Regions from separate parts of the Chroococcidiopsis sp. CCNUC1 genome, predicted to be linked through region 2. Evidence: riboswitches for the same ligand, from Rfam matches in the RefSeq annotation. Region 2 holds a riboswitch; the other holds the start of a gene.
The links. Region 2 has a riboswitch for cyclic di-AMP ahead of M5J74_RS15320 (glycosyltransferase). Riboswitches for the same ligand answer to the same signal wherever they lie in the genome.

Region 1 (5,903 bases), 1.5 Mb from region 2:
CAGGCACGCAACGCCCACTCTACTAGGCTTGAATTTCAAGCATCAAATAGAACTGCTATAGTTGCGGAATCACAAACAGATGCGATCGCTTCATTACCTTAGCCGTATGTAGCTAACTACCAATAAATATCAAGCGCATTAGTAGAGTTTTGTATGGATGTAAAGCTCTATAACTTTGGTTAGAATAATTAATAATCAAACCAGTAGTAATAATATGGAAAACTGGCAGGCGATCGCTAGCACTATTACTTTCCTTAGTGTCATCTTTTTCGTGATGACAGAATGGATACACTTGACTATCGCGGCATTTTTAGGAGCATTAATTCTTGTTTTTACAAATGTGTTAACGCTAAATGAAGCAATTGGATATATTGGTAATAGCTACTCTACCATTGCTTTGTTTTTTGGCGTAATGGTGTTGGTACGAGCTTTTGAACCTACAAAAGTTTTTGATTATTTAGCCACCCAAATTGTGATTTTAGCTAAAGGACAAGGCAAGCGCTTGCTACTGGGAATTGTGGCAATTACAACTCCAATTTGCGCTTTTTTGCCCAATGCTACAACAGTTATGTTACTAGCACCGCTGATTCCTCCGATTGCAGAGGAAGTAGGGGTAAACTTTGTACCACTACTCATCTTAATGGTATTCGTAGCCAACAGTGCCGGATTACTAACATTGGTAGGAGATCCAGCTACATTTATTGTCGGAGATGCCGTAAACGTCAGCTTTATTGATTACCTCGCGCGCCTCAGTTTAGGTGGAGTTATTGCAGTTATTACTGTGGTTGCAATGCTACCATTTCTATTTCGTAAAATTTGGCATAAAGATTTAGAAGATTTAGAACATCTTCCCCATCCAAAAATTAATCATCCTCAAGTTTTAACATTAGGGATTGTTTTGATTGCTGGTGTTTTAACATTCTTTGTTATTGGGGAAATGTTACCAATTCCAATTTCTCCTGCTGCGGTAGCTTTATTAGGTGCAGCTTTAGCATTGTTACTGTCACATCATAGCAAAATTGATACAGTTAATAATATTTTGCGAGATGTCGATTGGAGTACGTTAATATTTTTTATGTCCATTTTCGTCTTAATTGGTGGACTAGAGAAAACTGGCGTCGTGACTAGCCTTTCTGGTGTTCTAGCAGCAATTTTAGGAAAAAATATTGCTTTAGGTTCGCTAGCGTTACTCTTTTTTGTTGGTATAGTCTCAAGCGTCGTGCCAAACATTCCTTTGGTTGTGGCAATGGTTCCGTTACTCAAACAGTATGTAGTCAATATTGGTTTGGCATCGCCAGTAATTCTAGAAAAAAGTTTTACAGGAGAGTTGCCAGCAGAAGTATTACCTCTGTTTTATGCCATGATGTTTGGTGCAACGTTAGGTGGAAACGGAACTTTAGTTGGAGCCTCTTCTAACATAGTTGCTGCCGGAATTGCCGAACAACACGGACGGCGAATTTCATTTAAAACCTTTCTCAAATATGGTTTACCCGTAATGGCAGTCCAATTAATAGTTGCTGCTATATACGTTACAATTCGGTTTTTGATTTAATTGGTCATTTGTCATTTGCGATTTGCGATCGCTACCCAAAAACTCCGCTCGCTGCCTTACCACTTACCAATTACCAATCACCAATTACCAAATAAATACATATATCTACAGAATGATTGACGGTAGAGAAATAGCGATGATATCTTAGGAAAGTTAGAGTAAGTCAGCCTAATCTAGTCCTTCACATGTATATAGATGAAGCTAGAACGGAGGAACCAATTGTAAGGGGCTTATCTTAATTTAAGAGGGGCATCTCTCAGCCCTAGCCCGTCAGCTAACTTCGTAGGCATTGAGAGGAGACTGAAGAGTAAGCATTATTTCATTAATGTTTTGAACTCATCAGTGTTCCTATCTGGTACTGCTCGATTTTACGTACCTGCGATTAACTCTGAGGAGTATCAATATGATATTTCAGTTAAATCTTGCTACTCTAGCAGTAGCCGGACAAGCTGCGTGGAAAAGGGTTAGACCGATTGTTATCAGGGATGCTGTTCTGTTACCTGCCGATGGTTTCTTGGGCATCATTATTTTGTGGTGGGCGATCGCTCTTGTCAATCCCGAATTAATGCCTACTCCACCACAAGCACTAGTAGCGAATTTAGACTACATTCTCAATCCATTTTACCAACGCGGTCCAGGCGATTTAGGCATTGGCTGGCTATTGTTGGCAAGTCTGCGAAGAGTATTAATCGGATTTGCTTTAGGCGCAGCAGTAGCAATTCCTGTTGGCTTCTTGATTGGAATGTCAAAGCCAGCAATGATGGCACTCAATCCCATTATTCAAATCTTCAAACCTGTATCGCCTTTAGCGTGGTTGCCGATCGCCTTAGCGATTTTTAATTTGGCAGATCCTTCGGCAATTTTTGTAATTTTTATTACTTCTTTGTGGTCCACAATTATTAATACAGCCTTGGGTGTTTCTAGTGTATCGAAAGACTATATCAACGTTGCTAGAGTTTTAGAAATGCCACCTTGGAGACAGATAACTAAAATTATTTTACCCGCTAGTTTACCTTATATTTTTACAGGCTTGCGAATTAGTTTAGGTATCGCTTGGCTGGTAATTGTTGCTGTAGAAATGCTCACAGGTGGTGTTGGGATTGGCTTTTTTGTCTGGGATGAATGGAGTCGCCTCAATCTTAGTTCCGTCTTCCTCGCAGTATTGGTAATTGGCTTAACAGGCTTACTGTTAGACTTCGCCGTTGCCAAAATTGAATCTCTAGTCATCCACCGCCGCCCCGCTTAGAAGAGAGCTGAGGGAGCTGAGGAGGCTGAGGGGGACAAGGGGGACAAGGGGGACAAGGGGGACAAGGAAGCAGGGGAGCTTCAGGTGCAACTACCAACTATCAACTACCAACTACCAATCCCCCCCCACACTCTACACCCTAGTTATTACGCGCCACTCACTTAATATGAACACCAACTGGACGCGACGCGAGTTTTTAGCAGGAATAGGCGCGACAGCGGCGGGAATGTCGCTGGGTGGTTGCGCGATTAGCGGCGACAGAAGCGCCACAGGACTTACAGCAGAAGCCGCAGCTATTGAACAAATAGTCGATCCGAAAACCTTAGAAAAACCAAATTTAACAGTAGGCTACGTACCAGTCAACGACTGCGCCCCATTTGCGATCGCTTGGCAGAAAGGATTTTTCCGCAAGTACGGGCTAAATGTCAAACTCAACCGCGAAGCTAGCTGGGGAACTTCGCGAGATGGCATCATCTTCGGACGTACCGATGCTGCTCCCGTTGTCAGTGGTGCTGTCACCAACGCCAGGACAGGAGCAGAAGGCGCGCGTCATGCCCCCCTATGTGCGGCAATGACAATTCACCGTCACGGCAACGCTATGACAATGAACCGCGCCATGTGGGATGCGGGTTTGCGTCCCTGGCGGGAGTACAATGGCAACTTAGAAGAATTCGGACGCGATTTTCGCAATTATTTTGACAACCTGGCTTCAGAGAAGCGAGTTTGGGCAGTCGTGTTGAGTTCTGCTATTTATGAATATTTCGTCCGCTACCTCTCGGCGGCGGCGGGTGTCGATCCAACCAAAGAATTTCGGATTATTATCATTCCTCCCCCCCAGATGGTGACGAACGTGCGGATTGGGGCGATGCAAGCTTATATGGTTGCCGAACCCTGGAACACTCGCGCCATTACAGGAAATGAGGGTGTAGGTTTTACCTTTGCCCAAGGTAAAGAAGTGTGGCAGGGACATCCAGATCGATTGCTGGGGGTAATGGAAAGCTTTATTACTAACTACCCAAAAACATATCGATCGCTAGTTAAGGCAATGGTTGAAGCCTGTCAGTATTGCAGCAAACCAGAAAATCGGGAGGAAGTTGCTAAAGTGATTTCACAACGTTCCTTTACTGCGGCTAAGCCGAAATTGACCCGCGCTGCGATCGTTGGAGAGTACAACTATGGTGGTTTCGATGACAAAAAGCGGCTGGTCAAAGCACCGGAAACAACAGTCTTTTTCGATTATCCCGCTCACCTTGCCACAATACCAAACGACCATTCCACTTTTTTATGGCAGTCTCAAAGTTTGTGGTTGATGACTCAATCGGTACGGTGGGGACAAATCCCAGAAGTTCCCAAAAATGCCGAAGCTGTAGCCCGAAAAGCCTGGAGAACTGACATATACCGCGAAATCGTCGCCGAAATGGGAATTGAATGCCCGAAAGAAGATTACAAGGTAGAACCAGCCACAGCTTTTATTGACAAAAAAGCCTTCGATCCTAGCGATCCAGTCGGATATCTCAACAGTTTTGAAATTAGAGCAAATCGCCCAAAATCTTTTTTTATGTCTAGTTAATAGTAGTTAGTAGTTGGTATTTCCCCTACTCCCTACTCCCTACTCCCTCTAATCTTATGACCAAATCCACAAGTTTTTATCCTAACCAAAACGAGCTTGACTATAATTCTCGCAACTTCCTAGAAATTAAAAACCTCGTCAAATCTTATCGTAATCCTAATGGCAGTGAATTTGTCGTTCTCGATGGCATCGATTTGACTATAGCGGAAGATGAGTATATTTCTATTATCGGTCACTCTGGCTGCGGTAAATCAACTCTACTGAAAATTGTGGCTGGGTTAGAAAAAGCTACTGCCGGATCGGTAAGGCTGGAAGGGAGAGAAATCCGCAAACCAGGCGCAGAAAGAATGATGGTGTTTCAGCAATATTCCCTATTGCCGTGGTTAACAGTAAGGGAAAATGTTAGGCTCGCAGTAGATGAAGTGATAAAAAATGCTAGCCGTGCCGAAAAAATTAGCATTGTAAACGAACACTTAGCAATGGTGAATTTAACAGCGGCAGCAGATAAGTATCCTGATGAAATATCGGGAGGGATGAAACAGCGAGTAGGAATTGCACGAGCTTTAGCGACTCGTCCAAAAATGCTACTAATGGACGAACCTTTCGGAGCGCTAGATGCTCTCACTCGCGGAAAATTACAAAGACAAGTCTTAGATATTTGGGAACATCAGCGACAGGCGGTGATGATGATTACTCATGACGTAGAAGAGGCAATTTATATGTCCGATCGCATTGTTTTGATGACAAATGGTCCCAACGCTAAAATTGGTGAAATCATCGACGTTCCCTTTCCTCACCCCCGCGATCGCCATGCCATGCGACATTCAACAGAATACGTGGAACTGCGCGATCGCGCCTTAGATTTTCTCGATCGCTATTTCACCCAAGACGAATAATTTATTAGAAGTCAGGAGCCAGAAGTCAGGAGTCAGAAGATAGAAGAATGTATATTGATTTAGCTTCTTCCTTGTCCCCTTGTCTCCCTTGTCCCCCCCTCTCCTTTGTTCCCCTTGTCTCCCACTTACCCAAAGGAAAAACTGTGAACCTCAAACCCATTCTGGCGCGGCTGCAAAATGCTCTAGGTAGTCAAGACGTACACAACTTGATTTTGCGGATGCCAACTGGATATCAAACTCAGAATAATACATCCGAGCGATCGCTAAATTTAGTTGTCGGTTATGACGGTTCTCCTGACAGCCAAGCAGCGTTAGATCTAGCTTTATTAATTGCTCATCAAACTCGCTTGGCGACTCAAAACCAAGTCACAATTCACGTTGTTTATGTCTTAGATGAAGTACAAATAGAGTTACTGACCAAAATTTATAGCTCCAGTTCCTCAAAAGCTTTTCGTCGGGGACAAAAGAAATCTACACCTGTCGCCACTCTCTCTGGAACTCAGGCACTCGCAACCAAATCTAAAACAATTTTGTTAGCACAAGCAGACGAAATTTTATGGCGAGCGCGATGTTTAGCTGAAGCATGGAAAGGTACGTTTGTGGCTCATCTACGATTTGGTTCTTTAGCTACGGAACTCA
Region 2 (5,903 bases):
AGGCAACAAAATCTTCCTCTAATCTCAAATCTAAGTCTGTATCTGGTCTGATGACAACAACTTCAACTTCTTTTTGCTTGCGACCTCTCAATAAGACTTCTCCCAATACACCTACACCCGCACCAGCCAAGACTTCACCTAGATCGATTCCACCAAAAATTTCACCCAAAACCGCACCAGCAGCAGCCCCAATCACCGCGCCTCTAAGGATATCGGGATTTGATTTTTCATCAATGATTTCCGTGTCGGTAATCTCCCGCGACGTTGCTTCAATTGGATAACCGCGATCGCGACCTTCTAAAATTAAATTTTGCGCAACAAATTGAGTTCCGCGATCGGTTGGTCTGAGTTCGCCTTCAATCCGACTACCAGCGGGAATTGCGATTCTACCGCTTTCAGACTCGACATCTTCAGCCACAGTCAATGTTATGTCCGCTGTTTCTTCTGGAGAGACAATAATTTTTTTGCCTCTGTCATAAGTTACTGGAATTATCGTTCCTCTGGGGACAATACCACCAGAAGATCCGCGATACTCATCGTCGCGAGAGTCAGGAAAGAGTTGTGCAATTTCAAAAGAAGGGGAATTGGCGATCGCTGGAGTAGAAATCAAAAGCGGTACAAACGCTGTTGCGGTCATTCCCATCGCCATTAAAAAAGCAGTTTTTGACTGCCAGCGATTGAACAATAGCATTGACTTTCTCCTATAAAGTAGACTCAGGTTATAAGTTATGAAGAAAAGATCGCTCTATTGTTCCCGTGACCTCCCATTTTCAAAAAATTCCAGCTTGCCGCGCTGCTACCATGTATCGAAAAATGTATTCTATCAACTCAACATAATTACGCGCTGAGGTGAGGGAATCTGCCCAGACAGTCACGCCATGATTGCGGATTAACAAAGCCGGGACTTGAGGTAATTGAGTACTGAAGCGATCGCTAATTTCTGCGGCAATTTGAGGAACTTCTAAGTGATTTTCAAATATGGGAATTGCCACCTGGGGGTTTTCTTCCCATACACCCAAGCCTTTAACCATTTCCAGGGGTGGTAGCAGCAAATTTAGTTTCTCAGTAAAATGAGAAACTAAATTTGCTTCAATTGAGTGAACGTGATAGCAAGCTTGAGCCGCTGGAAACAAGCTATAAATTACTTGATGAATTATCGTTTCTGCCGAAGGTTTAATATTAGCAGATGCTCTTTCTAAAATCTCACCAGTGAGGGTAACGCGCACGAAATCGCTAGTTGATAGTTCTCCTTTTGCCTTCCCACTTGCCGTAATCCAAAAACTATCATCAGGAAGACGAGCAGAAAGATTTCCCGCCGTTCCTACCATCCAATCTTGACGGTAGAAATAACGAGCAGCATCGATCAATTCAAAACGCGGATCGGTAGTTTTGCTATTAGTTACTGAAGGTTGATAATTAAGCATGAATCAGAGGTAATAAATATAATGAATTACGCGATCGCGCTTTGACGAAACCGAATCTCTTTGCCCGTGTATTGAGGAACCCAACCTGTTGTATCGATAAAATATCGTACAGCTTTAACTCGCCTTGCAGGTGTTAAATAAAACCAGTGTTCTGTTCCGGCGGGGACATTGATATATTCTTCTGGTTGTACTGTTAATTCTACTTGGCTACCATCGGGACGCACGAAACCAAATATTGCCTCGCCATCGACAATATATCTTACTTCATCATCGGCGTGGGTGTGGATGCGATCGAATTTTGTTAGCATCTCATCTAAATTTGGAATCCCAGGATGCAACGCAATTAAATCACGAGATTGATAGCCATCTGTTTGTTCGAGTTGCTCGAAATAGCGATCTAAAGCTACGAGAACTTCTTCTTTTTCCTCGGAATTTAAACTTTCTTGTGCTAGCAATTGCCGCAATTGGGCATCTTCTCCTACACTCCAGTAGTTGAGTTGAATATTAAGAGCAGCCAATTCGCGGCTAATATCAGCGAGTTGGTTGTAGATTGTACCATCTTCTAGTTTAAGAAGCGCCATAGGGAGTGAGTAGTGAGTAGTGAGCAGTGAAAATGCAAATAACAAACGATCGATTACCAATTACCAATTACCGATTACCAATGTCAACTGATAACTGTTCGCTGATAACTGATAAAAGGGTTTACATACAATTCTTTTTGACATTCTACGCCGACTTCAAATTTACAATCAGAACGGGGAGTGGCAATGCATAACAAAACGTAACCTTTTGCTGCTTGTTGAGGTTTGAGGGCGATCGCCTTTGTCTGTTCTACTTCACCTGATAAAATCCTGGCAGCACAAGTAATACAAGCCCCATAACGACAGCCTACGGGTAATTTTACTCCAGCCGCTTCTACCGCATCCAAAATATATTTGTCTGCTGCTACGTTAAGAGTAAAATTATTTCTGTTAACCAGTTCGATTTGATAGGTTTTCATTCGACCAAAAAACCTGCCCCTATGATTCTCTTAACTCTAAATCCAAATATCTGAAGTACAATCGCCACCAGGATATCGCATTTCGTGGGCGCGGGCTGCGCCGTTTGGTTCTTGACCAAAATCTATGTAAAAGTTTTCATTAATTTTCAATCCTCCCTTTTCCGTGTCGCAATCAATTTGCAACATGTAAGAGCCATTTTTGGCTAAGTCTGGATAAAATTGATTATCCCAAGTACTGAATAGAGAGTTAGTGACATACAACCGCTTACCATCTAAACTTAATTGCAGCATTTGAGGACCACCTTGCAATTTCTGCCCCTTAACTTCGCCACCTTTTCCTAATAAACCACCACACCAAACTTGCCCAGTCAATTTAGGCTGAGAAGGATTGCTAATGTCATACTGACGAATATCTCCATGCAACCAGTTGGAAAAATAGAGATAGCGATCGTCCATTGACAGCAAAATATCGGTAATTAAAGAGGGAACGGGAATTTCCCAGCCTTGAACCTCGACGGATGGAACATCAATAACTTTCTCAACTGCCCATTGTCCGTTAGATTTGTGCCAGTGCCAAATATTACTACTTAAGGCTGCACCAACATAGCCGTGCGTACTCTCTGGGTTGTGGTGAAAACGCACTTCTAAAGGAATTAAACCTTCTGTACCTAAGTCAAAACTTTGAATAATTTCGTGTTTTTTCCAGTCCCAAAAATGCAATTGCTGACCGTAATTTCCGGCTGCGACATCGTTGAGGTCAAAGCCTGGATAATACGTTTTGGGTGCGCCCCATTCGCTACTTACCATGATGTTATGGCGCGGCTGATACCAAAAGTCATAATTAAACTTCATCGCCGTGGCTTGTTGTTCCCAACGTCCGACAATATCAAAGTTTTCATCGAGTAACAAAAAGCCGCCAGGTGCATTCCCTTGACTATCACCTAACATCGAAATCATCACATGACCATCTGCTAGACAATGGACTGTATGAGGGGCTGTTAAATTTGTTTTCGCTTTGATTTCTTCTGGTTCGATGACTTTATAAATTTGAGGCGATCGCGTTTCTTTTGTATCTACAATATAAATCCGGCTCGATCGCTGTCCAGGTACGATCGTAAAGCGACGAGATTTACGCGCGTCACCGTGACACGAACTACATGCATTCCAACCAAAATGATGTAACTCATCGCCTAAATAAGGCATCGGTAAGCGATGAATTACCTGAGAATATGTCGGAGAGTCAGGATCGACATCAATCGTCGCTAAATAATCTGGTGCTTCAATTCCCGTACCCGTATAAAGGGCGATCGCATATAATGTTTTTTCTCTTTCTGCTTGCATCGCCGCTTGGGGAGATGCATAGCCAGGACCGCAGCAAGTATGATTGGTCATTGGTCATTTGTCGTTGGTCATTGGTTAAGTGCGGATACGACATGTCATATCTCTACAGTTAACCGTCTACTAATAACAAAACTAGCATTGATTGCTAGGAATACCGTACTATGTTTGTATTTCTTACAGATGGCTGAGATCCAGCAGTTTTAAATCAATTGTCAAATTACTGTTCATCTGACTGTGACGCGCTAACAGCACTTGAACGAATGACAACCTTCACGAGTAGTTCACAACTCAAATAGAAGTTTCACATACAATACTTAACAATCTGACCGAGTTTACTTCACAGTTTGTAACTTTTATTGACAGAACGTAGGGAGCGTGGTTTAGGATGTAGTTAACCAGATTAAATAAGTCAGCCTAATCCAATCATAATTGGAGCGGAGGAACCGAATTTTGGGGCTTATCTCTGAGATAAACAGAGAGGGACATCTCTCAGTCCTAGCCCGTCAGCTAACTTCGTAGGCGTTGAGAGGAGACTGTAAAGATCGAAGATTTCTAGATCCCATTCAGTGTCCTTGGCTGGTTTAAGCCCGCTACGTTTTACCTGTACTTGGTGCTAAGGAATTGATTCCTGATGGCAGCCAGAGGCAGGAAAGCTAGCCATAAGGAGAAGTAAACCAACAATGTTAGAAAAACAGAATCGCATTGCTTTAATTTCTGTTGATGGCGATCCAGCGATTGCGATTGGGCAAGAAGAGGCTGGAGGTCAAAACGTTTACGTGCGCCAAGTCGGTCTTGCCCTTGCCCAGCAGGGATGGAAAGTCGATATGTTTACTCGCCGTAGCAGTAAAGAACAAGCGGCGATCGTGCAACACAATGCTAATTGTCGCACGATTCGGTTACCAGCGGGAGCGCCAGAATTTATCGGACGGGACGAACTATTCAGTTATTTACCGGAGTACGTCAAAGCTTTCCAAGCTTTTCAACAACAACATGGATTTCGTTACTCGCTCGTCCACACTAACTACTGGCTATCTGCTTGGGTGGGAATGCGATTGAAGCAACTGCAACCTTTGAGTCAGATACATACATATCACTCGTTGGGTGCAGTTAAGTACAGAAATATTGACGAGATTCCAGCGATCGCAACTAAACGGTTAGCAGTAGAAAAAGCTTGTTTGGAAACAGCGGAACGGATAGTAGCCACCAGTCCTCAAGAACAAGAACACATGCGATCGCTTGTTTCAACCACAGGACAAATTGATATTATCCCCTGCGGTACGGATATAGACAGATTTGGGGCAATCGAACGCGAAGCAGCGCGGCAGCAGTTAGGAATTGCACCGGACGAAAAAGTCGTGTTGTATGTCGGTCGATTTGACAAACGTAAAGGGATTGAAACCTTAGTGCGATCGGTGGCAAGGTTGCACGCAGCAGGTCGGACTAACTTGAAATTAATTATCGGTGGTGGCAGCCAACCCGGTCGCTGTGACGGCAGAGAACGCGATCGCATTGAAGGAATTGTTGGAGAGTTAGGTTTAGATACGATAACTGTTTTTCCAGGTCGCTTGGACGATCGGATTTTGCCAGTCTACTACGCAGCTGCCGATGTTAGTGTCGTCCCCAGTCACTACGAACCTTTTGGTTTGGTAGCAATTGAAGCGATGGCAAGCCGAATTCCCGTGGTTGCTAGCGCTGTCGGCGGTTTGCAATTTACCGTAGTTCCAGAAGAGACGGGATTACTCGCACCTGCTAAAGATGACGTTGCGTTTGCCCAAGCGATCGATCGCATTTTAGCCGATTCTAGCTGGGCAAGAAAGTTAGGGGAACGAGGTCGGCAACGGGTAGAAAATCATTTTAGCTGGCAAGGTGTAGCAATCGAATTAGGACATTTGTATACCACATTGAATTCAGCCACGGTTGAGACGAGTAGAGCGATCGCAGCTTAGCAATAGTAAACGTTGGATAGCAAACTGCACAAGGAGAAATACCATGTTAAGGATTGGGGATTTCGTGCAACACAAGCAAGCAGATCTAACTGGTGTTGTCATCGGTTACGGACATCAGATAATTGATGACATTTATTTGCCAACATTAGTGGTACATTTAGATCGAAGCAAAAGTTTCAGCCGCAAAGGTAT

Region 1: linked by a shared signal. The riboswitch ahead of ntrB (nitrate ABC transporter permease) and the one ahead of M5J74_RS15320 (glycosyltransferase) in region 2 are both predicted to bind cyclic di-AMP.

The regions. Positions count from the first base shown of each region.
Region 1 covers NZ_CP097480.1:1,742,659-1,748,561, reverse strand. Annotated here, with positions in the region: gene M5J74_RS08195 (ArsB/NhaD family transporter) at 215-1,552, shown strand; cyclic di-AMP (ydaO/yuaA leader) riboswitch at 1,708-1,856, shown strand; gene ntrB (nitrate ABC transporter permease) at 1,956-2,798, shown strand; gene M5J74_RS08185 (ABC transporter substrate-binding protein) at 2,965-4,368, shown strand; gene M5J74_RS08180 (ABC transporter ATP-binding protein) at 4,425-5,264, shown strand; gene M5J74_RS32600 (hypothetical protein) at 5,290-5,418, opposite strand; gene M5J74_RS08175 (universal stress protein) at 5,408-5,903, shown strand, end outside.
Region 2 covers NZ_CP097480.1:3,260,098-3,266,000, forward strand. Annotated here, with positions in the region: gene M5J74_RS15295 (hypothetical protein) at 1-691, opposite strand, end outside; gene mtnB (methylthioribulose 1-phosphate dehydratase) at 771-1,424, opposite strand; gene M5J74_RS15305 (acireductone dioxygenase) at 1,451-2,005, opposite strand; gene M5J74_RS15310 (2Fe-2S iron-sulfur cluster-binding protein) at 2,089-2,424, opposite strand; gene M5J74_RS15315 (selenium-binding family protein) at 2,461-3,816, opposite strand; cyclic di-AMP (ydaO/yuaA leader) riboswitch at 4,167-4,302, shown strand; gene M5J74_RS15320 (glycosyltransferase) at 4,446-5,711, shown strand; gene M5J74_RS15325 (hypothetical protein) at 5,755-5,903, shown strand, end outside.